Regions from separate parts of the Bacillus cihuensis genome, predicted to be linked through region 3. Evidence: riboswitches for the same ligand, from Rfam matches in the RefSeq annotation. Region 3 holds a riboswitch; each other region holds the start of a gene.
The links. A riboswitch is a leader RNA that binds a small molecule or an ion and turns the genes downstream of it on or off. The one in region 3 is predicted to bind S-adenosylmethionine.
Positions count from the first base shown of each region.

Region 1 (4,753 bases), on a different contig from region 3:
GTCTAACTTCTGTTAATCCAAACCTTGATCCGAAGTACAACTACAGCCTTTCTTTCGTGACACTGATGCCATATCCCTCTCTCATTTCAAATCCCTCTATTTACTTCATCCATTCAGGTTTTCCGAATCCTTTAAATTCTTCGTCAATAATTTTTTCGAATTCATCAGACTCAACAACTTCTTTAATGTCCTTTGCAAACTGTGAATCTTTATTATCTGTTTTTACAGCTACTACATTGCGATATTGATCACTCATATTTTCAAGTGCTAATGCATCAAGCAAGTCCATCTTGGCAGCTAACGCGAAGTTTCCAGGTACAGCCGCTAAGTCTGCACTTTCCACTGAACGGGGAAGTTGCCCAGATTCAAGTGGTTGAAACTTCAAGTTTTTCTTATTTTCCGTAATGTCTTTTTCTGATGCTTTTAATGGATCAGTATTTTTATCAATTACAATTAATCCTTCATCTTGAAGCGTATTAAGAGCACGAGCCGCATTGACTGGGTCATTAGGAAGTGTAACTGTTGCCCCGTCTTTTACTTCATCTATAGATTTATATGTGTTTGAAAAAATCCCCATTGGCGCTGTAGGTACAGCGAGTAATGCTGTTAAGTCCATTTTGTTTTCTTTCGCGAAGTTTTCGAGATATATTGTATTTTGGAACAAGTTTGCTTGAATATCGCCATTGTCCAAAGCTTTGTTCGGTTGGATGTAATCACTAAATTCTATGACTGTCACCTTGTATCCTTTTTCTTCTAATCCAGGAATAATCGCTTTCGTTACCATGTCACTATAAGGACCTGCTGTAGCACCAAATTTAATTTCTTTTGATTCTGAACTTGTCCCTTTGTTACTGCTTTTCTCGCTATTAGTATTGCCACATGCAGCTAAAACCGTTATAACGGCTACTAAAATTAATGCTGTTAACCATTTTTTCATAATTGTCTCCCTCTTTCTGTTTCTTTATCCCGCATTAACGGGCAGTAACACCCCCACTCAAGGCTTGGAGGAATCGAAGAAGCGTAGGTGGGGGATAACTGCCCGTAAAAGCCCGATTGGTTCAACTAACAATTAGTAGGGGATGAAGAAAACCCCTACTGATTGAAGTTTCACTTTATCTTTTATCTACAACTTTAGCGATGAAATCACCAGCAAGTTGAATAATCTGAACTAAAATAATTAAAATAACTACTGTTGCAATCATAATCGTGTTGTCATAGCGATAATAACCAAAACGGATAGCTAAATCACCGATTCCACCGCCGCCAACAGTACCAGCCATAGCCGAAAATCCAATTAAACTGACGAGCGTTAACGTGACACCTGAGATAATGCCTGACTTGGCTTCTAGCAGTAGTACATCTTTAACGATCATCCATGGTGTTGCACCAGCAGCAATAGCTGCCTCAATGACACCTTTATCAATCTCACGCAATGCTGTCTCGACAATTCGAGCAAAAAACGGAATCGCGGCCACCGATAAAGATACGCTTGCTGCAGTAGGTCCAATTGTTGATCCTACGATCCAGTCCGTTAGTGGAAGTAGTGCAACTAATAAAATGATAAACGGAATCGAACGGACTAAATTCACTACAAATCCTAAACCATTTTTGAACCAGCGATTTTCTAAAAATAAACCTTTGTCCGTCACAAATAATAATATTCCAATCGGCAGACCGATCAGAACAGCAACGATTAACGAAATTGTAATCATATAAACTGTTTGCATAAATGCTAGATTTATATCTGGGATAAGTTCTATGAAATGATGATAATCAAAGCCCACCGCGTATCACCTCTACTTGTGCAGCCCGACCTTCAATAAACTGGAGTGAGCCCTCTATTTCTTCCTTTTCACCTTTTAATTCCATAATAAAGATGCCAAGTGGTATTTCCTGAATATATTCAATAGAACCGTGCAGAAAATTACCACTAACGTTAAACTGCTGAAGCATATCGGAAATAATTCCTTCAGAAGCAATCTTCCCTTTAAAGATCACTTTGACAATCGGTCCAGTGCATCCATTCAAAATCACTTCTGGGATTTCAAAAGATACAACACTTTCAATAAACTCATTGGTAAGTTCCGTCTGTGGGTTAGCAAAAATATCATATACCGCCCCTTCTTCAATAACCTTACCTGATTGCATAATAGCCATTCGATTACAAATTTCCTTTACAACATTCATTTCATGCGTAATTAAAACAATTGTAATATGAAGCTCTTTGTTAATTTTCTTCAATAAACTCAATATGGACTTTGTAGTAGTCGGATCTAGTGCTGATGTGGCCTCATCACATAAAAGCACCTTTGGGTTATTAGCAAGAGCCCGTGCAATTCCAACTCTTTGTTTTTGACCGCCACTTAATTGCGAAGGATATACGTCTTTTTTATCAGCAAGACCTACCATTTCGAGCAATTCTTCTACTCGCCCTTTTATTCGATTTGCTGGTACATTGGCAGCTTTTAAAGAAAAAGCAATATTATCAAATACAGTCTTTTGACTAATCAAATAAAAATGTTGGAAAATCATACCGATTTTCAACCTTGCTAAGCGTAAATCCTCACCTTTTAAAGATGTAAGATCGGTTCCATCCACTTTAATTTGACCTGAAGTAGGTCGCTCTAACAAATTAATGCAACGCAGCAATGAACTTTTTCCTGCTCCAGAATATCCAACAATTCCATAAATTTCGCCTTTTTGAATCGTTAGAGAGACGTCATCTACTCCCTTAACTAATCCTTTTTTCGTTTTATAAATCTTTGAAAGATTACGAATTTTAATCATACAATTCCTCACATTTCTCCAAATTGACAAGTCATTTAAAATATATAGACTTTTCATCCTACGAAAAATGCTCCCTTCAACTGAAAGGAGCATCGAAATACGAAAGAATCTCGACTTATCTTTCAGAATGAAGATCATTCTGCAGGATTGGCACCTTCCCAATTATTGGGGGTTGCCGGACGTCATAGGGCCTAGTCCCTCAGTCGCTCTGGATAAGTATCTTAAATTAAATTTAATGTAATTAATATATTATAAAACTATCCTATTATTGTCAATCTTTTAAAAAAACTAACTAAAAAGGGAAACTTCATTCAGTAGGGGGAACGGCCCGTTAAAGCGTGATAAACTCTACTACTCTAGCAGAGTACTAATTTTTCCCCTTATAATTCGTATAAATCCGTCCGCCTGTCTTTAAAAACGGGAATCGTCTTCCGCACCTGATCGACTTCCTCTAACTCAAGGTCCGCGTACAAGATCCCTTCCTCTGTTTGATTGCTAATTAGTAGCTCACCCCAAGGTGCAATGACCATGGAATGACCATTGAATTCATTATTTGGGTCATTACCGACACGGTTGACAGCCACGATAAAACACTGGTTTTCAATCGCCCTAGCTTGCAATAATAATTGCCAATGGTCAATACGTTGCTTTGGCCACTGAGCCGGGATAAACATAATCTTGGCTCCATTTAATGCATGTGTCCGAATCCATTCTGGAAACCGCAAATCATAACAGATGACCCCGCCACATGTAATGCCATTCATTTCAAATACATTCATACTTTGTCCTTCGTTTAAATATACATGCTCATCCATTAACTTGAATAAATGAGCTTTATCGTAGGCCGCGACAATTTTTCCAGTTCTATCCACGATATACATCGTATTAAAGTATTTGTCTCCTCTTTTTGTTGCTACTGAACCACCGACAATGTTCACTTGATGTTTTTTGGCCAGTTGAGACAGTAGCTTTCTTGTTATGCTTCCCTCTCGATCAGCCAGTCTGTCGAGTTGATCAAGAGCGTAGCCTGTATTCCACATTTCCGGAAAGACAATGACATCCGCTTGTGCTTTTGCCGCTTCTTCAATGTATTTCTCAATCGCTGTATAATTTTGATCTGGCTCCCCAAAAGCGATATCCATTTGTACACAAGCAATCTTCATTTTTGACACCTCTAGACTTTTTTATCTAAATATTATAAAATTTTAGATTAAATAGCAACTCTTACATAAAAGGTGGTTCACATGGAATATTCAGAGCGCTTAAAAAAATTACCAGTACAATTTTTTGCAAACCTAGTTGAAAAGGTAGGCAAGGCAGTTGCAGAAGGACGGGATGTTATTAATTTAGGGCAAGGTAACCCAGATCAGCCGACACCACCACACATCATCAAAGCTCTCCAAACTGCGGCAGAGGATCCACTAACTCATAAATACTCCCCGTTTAGAGGACTTAAAGAACTGAAGGAAGCTGCTAGCGAATTTTATTTGAAACAATATGGAGTAGCTATCGACCCAGAGACTGAAATAGCTATTTTATTTGGGACGAAAACAGGTCTAGTTGAGCTGCCAATGTGCTTGTTAAATGAAGGCGAACTAATGTTATTGCCTGATCCAGGATACCCGGATTATTTATCAGGTGCAGTGTTAGCGAATGTCGAATATAAAACATTCCCACTTAAAGCTGAAAATCAATTTTTACCTGATTTCAACGCCATTCCGCAAAAACAAAAAGAATCAGCAAAATTAATGTATCTTAACTATCCGAACAATCCGACTGGGGCTACAGTAGATCGGACTTTCTTCGAAGAAACAGTTGCTTTTGCAAAAAAACATTCAATCACGATTTTGCATGATTTTGCCTATGGCGCAATTGGATTTGATGGAAAAAAACCAGTAAGCTTTCTTGAGGTCAATGGTGCAAAAGACGTCGGCATAGAAATGTATACATTATCTAAAACCTATAA
Region 1 covers NZ_AYSD01000010.1:597,372-602,124, reverse strand. The annotation lists gene V179_RS0102645 (MetQ/NlpA family ABC transporter substrate-binding protein) at 101-937, opposite strand; gene V179_RS0102640 (methionine ABC transporter permease) at 1,113-1,784, opposite strand; gene V179_RS0102635 (methionine ABC transporter ATP-binding protein) at 1,774-2,787, opposite strand; SAM riboswitch class I at 2,900-3,006, opposite strand; gene V179_RS0102630 (carbon-nitrogen family hydrolase) at 3,168-3,950, opposite strand; gene V179_RS0102625 (pyridoxal phosphate-dependent aminotransferase) at 4,032-4,753, shown strand, end outside.
Region 1: it holds a riboswitch for S-adenosylmethionine, as region 3 does, so the genes downstream of both, V179_RS0102635 (methionine ABC transporter ATP-binding protein) here and V179_RS30225 (YezD family protein) in region 3, are expected to answer to the same signal.

Region 2 (4,753 bases), on a different contig from region 3:
GAATAAGGATTCATCTAATTTCAGACCTGCTTCCATAGCAAAGTTGTTATTAATAACGGACGCATCCACATCATCTAAGAAACGCGGAGTATTTCCAGCAGCCACTGCTTCAAACTTCAAATTCTTCGGATTGGTTGCAATTTTATTTAATGCTCCATTTCCATCAAAATCCTCAACTAACGTAATCAGGCCCGCCTCTTGCAATAGTAACAAGGCACGTCCAAAATTCGTTCCTTCATTAGGTACAGCAATCGTTGCTCCTTCTGGTAGCTCTTCAAGTTTTTCATATTTTTTTGAATACAACGCCATTGGCGCAATAACCGTCGAACCAATTGCTTCTAAATCCAACTTTTGCTTATTAATAAACTCGTCAAAATAAGAAATCGTTTGAAAGGAATTTGCATCGATCTCCCCTTCAGCTAATGCAAGATTCGGTTGGATATAATCATTAAACTTAACGAGCTCGATATTTAGCCCTTCATCTTTAGCAATGCCAACAATATAATCCCATATTCTTGTATCCCCGCTACTAACGCCGACCTTCACCGTTTTTTCACCCTCTGCACTGCCTTTTTCATCAGTTTTTCCACATGCCGTCAACACAGCAAGTGCCAGTACTAAGACTGCAATTAATAATTTCTTCATTTTTTATTCCTCCAATTATCTTCTTCTGATTTTTTTTGAAACGATATTTCCAGTTGATTGCAGTAATTGAACAATTACCACTAGTGCTGCAACCGTGACAATCATCGTCATCGTATCGAAGCGTTGATACCCATAACTTAAAGCAAGGTCACCAACTCCACCTGCACCAACCGCACCGGCCATCGCTGAAGCGCCGACAAGTCCGATTGTAGCTGTTGTAAACGTAAGTACTAATGAGCTAAGTCCTTCCGGAATTAAAAAGCGAAAAATAATTTGCCATGTCGTCGCTCCCATAGCTTCCGCAGCTTCAATAATTCCTTTGTCTACTTCCAAAAGTGAATTTTCCACAAGTCGTGCAATATAAGGCGCCGCATAAAAAATCAAGGGAACAATCGCTGCATTTGTGCCAATTGCTGTACCGACTACGAATCTAGTAAATGGAATCAGTGCAACTAGTAAAATAATGAACGGGACAGACCGTAAAATATTAATAACTGGGTTTAATACGTTAAATACCCACTTATTCTCTAAAATGTGACCATTCCTAGTAATAACTAGTAAGATTCCCAGTGGAAGTCCAATCACAACTGAAAATAATAGTGATAAGGCAACCATATAAAGCGTATCGCCAAAACCAGTTAACAGCTGATCAGCAGTAATTTCCATACCCCACAATGTGTTACTCATGTATCCTCACCTCCTGCACAAGAATATTTTCAGCTTGAATATAGTCAAATGCTTTCCTAATCTCGCTTTTTTCGCCTGTCACTTCAATAATTAAATTACCAAAAGGCGTTTCCTGTATTTCCGAAATATTTGCTGATAAAACATTTAAATCAACATCAAATCGTTTAGCAACTGTTGATAATAAAGGCTTACCTGAATTGGCTCCAATAAAATTAATTTTCCAGATAATCGGATTCCCTTCCGCCTGGCTTATATAGCTTTGCGGAATTTCGTCATGAATTACTGTTCGGACAAAGTTTTGAGCAATCTCTGTTTGCGGCTTGGCAAATACGTCAAACACAGAACCTTGCTCAACAATCCGCCCACCTTCCATAACCGCCACCTTATTACAAATTTCGCGAATGACCGACATTTCATGGGTAATTAGCAAGATGGTGATATTATATTCCCTGTTTACTTTCTTTAATAGCTGTAAAACAGCACTTGTCGTTTGTGGATCGAGCGCCGATGTGGCTTCATCGCATAACAGAATCGAAGGATTCGTTGCTAGAGCACGTGCAATGCCGATTCGCTGCTTTTGACCACCAGACAATTGCTCTGGATAATTTTTCGCCTTCCCCAAAAGACCAACAAATTCCAATAATTCATTAACTCGTGTATGAATTTCTTTTGCAGGTGTACCCGATAAGATGAGCGGCATCGCTACATTATCAAAAACCGTCTTCGAGTTAAGCAAATTAAAATGTTGAAAAATCATCCCAATTTTCTTTTTCTCTGTTCGTAAATCTTTCGGCTTTAACGAAGTCAACGCTTTGCCATTCACCAATACCTGTCCTTCTGACGGACGCTCGAGTAAATTGACCAACCGGATTAACGTACTTTTTCCGGCGCCACTATAGCCGACAACACCGAAAATATCGCCTTTTTCAACGACTAAATCGATCCCTTTCAAAGCTTCAACGGTTTGTTTCTTTGATTCATACATCTTTTTTACATTTTGAAATTCAATCATCTACTCTCCCCCATGTTGTTTCTTTTCAAAGCTGTAACACGAAAAAGCCTCTTCCATCATTAGACAGAAGAGGCTTACTTAGACAAATACAAAAGAATACACTTCTATTAATTATCTAGTAAAGGCTTCTTCTTATCTTTCAAACTTACGTTCGTTGGAATTAGCACAGTATTTTTACAAAAGTAAAAACCTGTTGCCGAGGTATCATAGGGCCAAGTCCCTCCACATCTCTTGATAAGAATGTATCCATATATTATTTTATTTTTTTAAATATATAACTTAATATTTAAAATGTCAATTAAATTCTAAAAAATAGATTTATTATAACTATGATGTTGACCCATAATAAAAAGGGCAAACCCACATTTACTACAACCGTTCATCTATAGCTATTATTTGAATACAGACATTTTTTGGATATATTTGTGTTAGTGTAGCTTTAAAATAACAGTTGGATAAAGACGGAAACATTCATTCAGTTTTCTCCTATCTAATCCAATTCAAAATATCGGTTATGTAAACAAAAACCCACCTGCTGCAGAACAACAAAGCAAGACAATTAATGTATTCAAACGCTAATCGTCTTACTCCACCTCTTGTCGATCGTTTATAAAAATAGGGTAATTAAATTAACGGGTTCCGATAAGGGAGAGGAAACGTATAATTAGAATCTTAACTAGCAGACTAATTCGCATGGCGAGTTGGTCTGCCTTTTTATTGTTACATCAACGTTTAATGGAGTAAGACTTATTGTGTATTGAGGTAGTGAAAAAGGGTAATTCAATTTATATGGAATATATAGTAAAGACATTATTTTGAGGTCCCCTTATGGACAAGATATTGGTTTTAAAAACCTCAATTACCACCACTTAGCTTTAATATTACAGAATAAGTCTCTTCTTCTCTCTTACATCATCATTTCTTCCTGTTGCTTTACTCTTAACCTCTCCTCTAAAACATGGACCATTTGAAGGAAATGATCTGCTTCTCTTACTACATGGTCAGCCAGCAACGGGTCGATGACATTTCTGATTTGACAGGTCTTTATGAAATCTAACCCTGCCTGTTTAAAATCCCTAAGCTCATGTGTTGCGTTCTCACTATCCTTATTAAGCTTTCCAATGATGGGATAGGTCGGTTGTTTCTTATATAGCATCGATTCAACATCCCTTGCCTGGTTGAGAAGGACTTCAAAATCATCCCCAAATTTTAAAGCGGTTTTCACTAAATTCCGTTCCGATTGATCAAGCAGCGATGCGATAAATCGCGAATGCTCCATCATAATTTTTAGCCAAAATACATTTTCCTTGATAATCGCATCCTGGATAGGGTCCAAAATCCCTTCATTAAATTTTTTTAACGTCCTCATAAAATATTCAGCCTCACGTGCTGTATGATCAACAAGGAGAGGGAAGTTAAAGCCCATGACTTTACAATTGATTATAAGGATGAGCAAATTTCGTTTAAAATTCCGTAATCCTAAAACAAGCTGTATTGAATCTTCATTTAACTTACGGACTGCAGTTACATTATTGGGGGTTTGATACGCTCTTTTTTCCTGTTCTTCAAAATAATGGTAGAAACGATCTGTTTGCTGGATAAGATGCTTGTCATGCCGGCTAAACCCTTCACCCAAAAAATAGGAATGCTCTTTCATAATTCGTAACCAAAATTTGTTCTCAACTAATGATCGCTCAATAAATAGTTGTTCCGTTAATGATTCAGGTGGTGCAGCAAAAGTTTCAGGAGCAATTAACATTTGGTTTTTTGATTCCATGTCATGATGTCCTTGGTTAACCACTGTTTCACCCTCCTTTGAAAAACACACATACAATACATCTTTATTTGTAAACTTTTTTATTATGTTATCTTGTGGGCAATTCAGATAAAAATTATTGTTGTACGAACTTCAAAAATCGGGCGCTTTTCTTGAGTAACGAAAAATAGTCCAATTTCTCAGCATTAAATTAAGAAATTGGACTTTTTTATATTATTTTTTCCTTAACGCTGTAAATTGTCAATTCCTGACGCTACCTCTTAAAGGTGATAGTTAGCTTAAGAATAAAACCACCAATATATTTTATGAAAGAGAATATTGGTTATTTAAATGGAAATAAATGACGAATTAACAGTAACAATTAAATATCTAGGATTAATCCCATTTCTTGAATAATAAAGAAGTGGGATTTTTTGTACAGTAAATAATAAGAAATTAACAACTGAGGACGCTTGTATTACCAAGCGTTTTTTTGTGCTAATTTTAGTGTCATTTTGGGTTAGATTTGATGGACGAATAGATGTGTTTTATACCATTTTCTCTCCCTAAACGGAACTCGTTATAATCAAATATGAGTTTTTTTTATTTCAATCAAACTTGATTACCAGGATACTAGATTCCCCCATACCCCT
Region 2 covers NZ_KI632495.1:2,366,209-2,370,961, forward strand. The annotation lists gene V179_RS0117085 (MetQ/NlpA family ABC transporter substrate-binding protein) at 1-645, opposite strand, end outside; gene V179_RS0117090 (methionine ABC transporter permease) at 661-1,311, opposite strand; gene V179_RS32525 (NIL domain-containing protein) at 1,325-1,744, opposite strand; partial or broken gene V179_RS32530 (methionine ABC transporter ATP-binding protein) at 1,822-2,344, opposite strand; SAM riboswitch class I at 2,474-2,585, opposite strand; gene V179_RS0117100 (DUF2935 domain-containing protein) at 3,252-4,121, opposite strand.
Region 2: it holds a riboswitch for S-adenosylmethionine, as region 3 does, so the genes downstream of both, V179_RS32530 (methionine ABC transporter ATP-binding protein) here and V179_RS30225 (YezD family protein) in region 3, are expected to answer to the same signal.

Region 3 (4,753 bases):
TTGGGCTTCCCCCTTCTTATTGACAAACTGGCTGTAACCTTTCGGTGGACCTTTCAATCCACATCGATTCCAATTCTGTTATTTGTCTTAATGGCCCTATCTCTAACAGCTGGCGCTTATATGTCAGAAATTATTCGAGCAGGTATATTGGCGGTTGACCAGGGTCAGTTGGAAGCGGCTGAATCAATTGGAATGACAAATTTTCAAGCGATGAGACGAATTGTATTCCCTCAAGCCATTGCAATTTCGCTTCCTAATTTATGTAATATCTTTATCGGGTTTTTGCATACATCCTCCATTGCTTTTATCGTGTCGCAAAAAGAATTAACGGGTGCTGCAAATATTGTGGCTTCAAATAACTTGAAATTTCTAGAAGCATATATAGCCGCGGCTTTAATCTATTGGGGCTTAACGATCATATCAGAAAAGGTAACTGCGTTATTGGAAAAAAGAGTTACCGTTTATAATCGAGGAGGTGTAATATGATTCAGCTTCGGAATATCCAAAAGTCATTCGGTAATCAACCAGTGTTAAAAGGAATTGATCTTACAGTAAAAAAAGGAGAAGTCGTTTCGATACTTGGCCCAAGCGGTTCTGGAAAGACAACATTACTTCGTTGCATCAATTTTTTAGAAAGACCTACTGAGGGAGAGGTAATGATTGATGACATTACGGTGAGCAGTCAAAAGGGAAGTAAAAAAGAAATTCTTACGCTTCGGAAAAAAACAGCCATGGTATTTCAACAATATAACTTATTTAGACATAAAACTGTTATGGAAAATGTGATGGAAGGATTGATCGTGGTTCAGAAAAACTCAAAAGAAACAGCAAGGAAATTGGCAATGGAAGTGCTAGAGAAAGTTGGGTTAACTGAAAAAGCAAACGCTTATCCAGTTCAGCTCTCCGGAGGGCAGCAACAGCGGGTTGGTATTGCAAGAGCTCTTGCGTTAAATCCAGAAGTGATCTTACTTGATGAACCAACATCCGCTCTTGATCCAGAACTTGTCGGAGAGGTGCTAGAGGTAATTAAGCGGATTGCGGAGGAAGGAATTACGATGATTATTGTGACACATGAAGTGAGTTTTGCTAAAGACGTCTCAGATTATATTGTGTTTATGGATCAAGGTGAAATTGTCGAAGAAGGAACGCCAACGGTTATTTTTAATAATCCAAAAGAAGAAAGAACGAAGAGATTCTTTAAGAGAATAAACCGAGAAGCAGGAATTCTTGAATCAAATTTATCAAGCGTCATTTAACTATAAGAGGTTATTCAAAAAGCCCGGTAAAATAGCTTGCCAATTGCATCAAAGTTCATGAAAAACCTTCTGTTAAGATCGCGAAAGGTCTGTGCGCAAAACATAAGTCAGCACATCTTGTGCATGTCAGGTTCTCACATATTACTGTATACGCGATAGGCTTGAGACGATCGCACCTTGAACTTCTCGGCTCAAGTCGAAGTGGTGATTAAATAGATAATGAAAACGACGTCTATAATTCATACTTAACAACCCTGATAAGTCAGAAAAGTAATTGACAAATATTATTTGCGAATTTACACTAAAACTCATAATCAATTTTCTTATCAAGAGAGGTGGAGGGACTGGCCCTAAGATACCTCGGCAGCAGACTTTGTAGTACTGTGCCAATTCCAGCGAGCGAATGCTTGATAGATAAGAAGAGTAAGTACAGTTCTGTTGCTTAACCTCTTCTTATTTTAAGGAAGGTTTTTTTTATATCTAAAAATTTGGAGGGATTCGAATGGGAAGCATTGATGAGATAAAATTAAAGTATATTGTATCCAGTCTCAAGAATCTTGAGTTTGGTTCTTTGAACATTACCGTTCATGAAGGTGAAATTACCCAAATTGATGTGACGGATAAGAAAAGATTTCCAATCTTGAAAAATCAAAAAGTTAGAGAACAAGGAAGGATCTGAGTCTTCAACAAGCTAGGTTTGAGCATCTTGTCATGCTCTTTTTCTTACATGCTAAAACGTCACAAGCATTAGATTAGTAAATTAGCCATCATTCTTAAAAGGTTTAGTGAAAAAAGGCGAACTGTAAATTGATACGTAATCGTTTCGGTCGATGTAACTGTAAAAAATAAGCTAGGCACTTTTTGGAGACAAGAAAAGTAGATGTATGGGGAGGAAGTAATCAGGTAAGCTTAATTATTGATGATGAGAAGCTGGTCCAAAATGACAAGCGGATTCAAAAGGATATTATTTCCGCAGTAGAAATCTTTAATAAAGATTTTGTCGTTTATCATACTAATGGCTTCGAGGCAAAGCATTTAACCAATGTTAAGGACTCGGTTATAAAAGATCTTGTGATTAATAACATTGAATCAGAATTTGCTGAATTAGAAGAATATGTAGATGAAATTCAAATGCGGTATTTGGAAACGGTCGTGAACTAGACGATCTAGATATCAATCAAATCCATGATAAATGGACCGCAGATGTCGAAGCCTTTGTCGCTAATAATACGAAGTTGAAAATCCGTGGTCTCAATGGGTATGAAGATATGTCTTATAAAGAGATTCGCACATTTAGCTTGAAATTTGATGAGAAGAGAAAAAAATGGCTCATTGATGATGCAGGTCAGGTTCCTGCTGATGGATCTGAAAAAGACGATTGGGATAATAAAGCTGAATTGAGTGGTAAGGATGCACCTGTTATGAAATGGAAAAGGAACGATCGTATGGAGCAACTTTAAATTATAGAACCGTTTAGTTTATCTTAGCCTAATAGACATTATGTTTATTAGGTTTTTTGTTTGTTCTAAAAAAAACTTATCACTTACGAAATCTGTAATTTTCTCTCTGTTCTAACTTATATATCACTTTATCGCGATTTAACAGGCTGTAATACCCCTACTGATTGAAGTTTCACATAATAGTTTTCAGGTAATTTGATGACAGAACTAAAGTTAAAAAAGCTTCGATCCCTTTTTCTTCATACAAAGAGTAATTGTGTAATACGTATAGAAATAGAAGAATGTGAAGGAGGGTTAGCATGAACATGATAAAACCGGCACGCCTTCAAAAAGGGGATACAGTAGGAGTCATTGCACCAGCGAGTCCGCCTGATCAAGAAAAAGTTAAACAAGCTCTTTCTTTTTTTACAGAGCTAGGTTTACATTATAAGCTTGGAAAAAACATAGAATGCCAGTATGGTTATTTAGCAGGTAGTGATGAAGAAAGAGTGGAAGATGTGCATAGTATGTTTTTAGATCCAAGTGTAAAAGCCATCTTTTCAGCACGTGGAGGATATGGGACGCCGCGTATTGCTACTCAAATCGATTATGAAATCGTAAAAAATAACCCCAAAATTTTTTGGGGATACAGTGACCTTACTTTTTTGCATAACGCATTTATTCAAAAAGCAGGACTTGTCACATTTCATGGTCCGATGCTAAGTTCAGATTTAGGTGGTGATTCAATCGATCCTTTAACCAAATCACGATTCATGCAATTGTTTGATTCACAGTCATTTGTATATGATGAAACAATCTCGCCACTTGTAACAGAAATTCCAGGTGAAGCAAGTGGACTGTTAATCGGTGGAAACCTATCACTGTTAGTTAGTACGCTTGGGACGGAATTTGAAATAGATACAAAAGATAAACTGTTATTCATCGAAGATATTCACGAAGAGCCTCGTTCGGTAGACAGAATGTTGAACCAGTTGTACATGTGCGGTAAATTATCTGATGCAACTGGAATATTAGTAGGTAACTTTAAAGAATGTGAGCCATCACACTCCCTCTCGCTTACTTTAGCTGAAGTTTTACAGCACTACATGAAACTTGCTAATAAACCAGCGGTATCAGGTTTTCAGATTGGTCATTGTACCCCACATGTGGCCATTCCATTAGGAACGTTTTCAAAACTCGATGCCAGTAATCGTAAAGTAATTATTGAAAGTGGTGTTAAATGATAGGAGTGAAGCTAGAAGGTAAAAAGTTAGTGTTGAACAACTGAGACAAATTTTATGAAACAAGCTGTGATAATGGAAGTATAAGATGTAAAGATGGACGTCAAAAGAGGTTGTTTAAGGAGATGGCGTAGAGAGCATTGAATCTCCTGGGTGTTTAAATACAACTGACAAATTCCGAGTACATTTTCCAGGAAATAAAAAAGATTTTGTTATCAAAAGTACATGATAGCAGTTGATACACTAAGTATGATGGATGTGATGCGTTTTTACCCCGTATTAACGGGTAGTAATACCCCGCTGATTAAAATTTTACATTATAATTTAAGGTAAGTAATGAATGGAAGAGGGTGTCTCAAGGGGCATCCTTTGCTTTTGTATGACATTCCTTTGTTTTGAAGAAAACTGAAACTTATTCTTGCTTCCTTCGTAAAAGAATTATTCAGAATAAATCATCCGCCTATGACTGATTACCTACTACAAATTTTAGATTGAGTAAAAAATTTCAAAATGTAGCGATTAAAGCAATGAAAGGACTGTCATTTAATGAAAACTTCTTTTTCAACTAATATAAGGGGGCGGATAAACAAAATCAGAAACTTTATTCTGATCGCTATTATACTAGGTGCCATTTATATAGCGTTTTTACACAACAATATTCATCAAGCCATTCAAAAAGAAGCTTTCAATCATGCTGATTATTTAATCGTGTTAGGTGCTCAAGTAAGAGGCACTGTCCCATCGCTTGCTCTACAATATCGAATAAATACGGCGGCAGACTATTTAACTAAAAACAAGTCGACGATTGCCATTGTGT
Region 3 covers NZ_KI632497.1:406,444-411,196, reverse strand. The annotation lists gene V179_RS0120185 (amino acid ABC transporter permease) at 1-486, shown strand, start outside; gene V179_RS28430 (amino acid ABC transporter ATP-binding protein) at 483-1,256, shown strand; SAM riboswitch class I at 1,577-1,677, shown strand; gene V179_RS30225 (YezD family protein) at 1,759-1,935, shown strand; partial or broken gene V179_RS32645 (hypothetical protein) at 2,118-2,716, shown strand; gene V179_RS0120160 (S66 peptidase family protein) at 3,016-3,939, shown strand; gene V179_RS28420 (YdcF family protein) at 4,483-4,753, shown strand, end outside.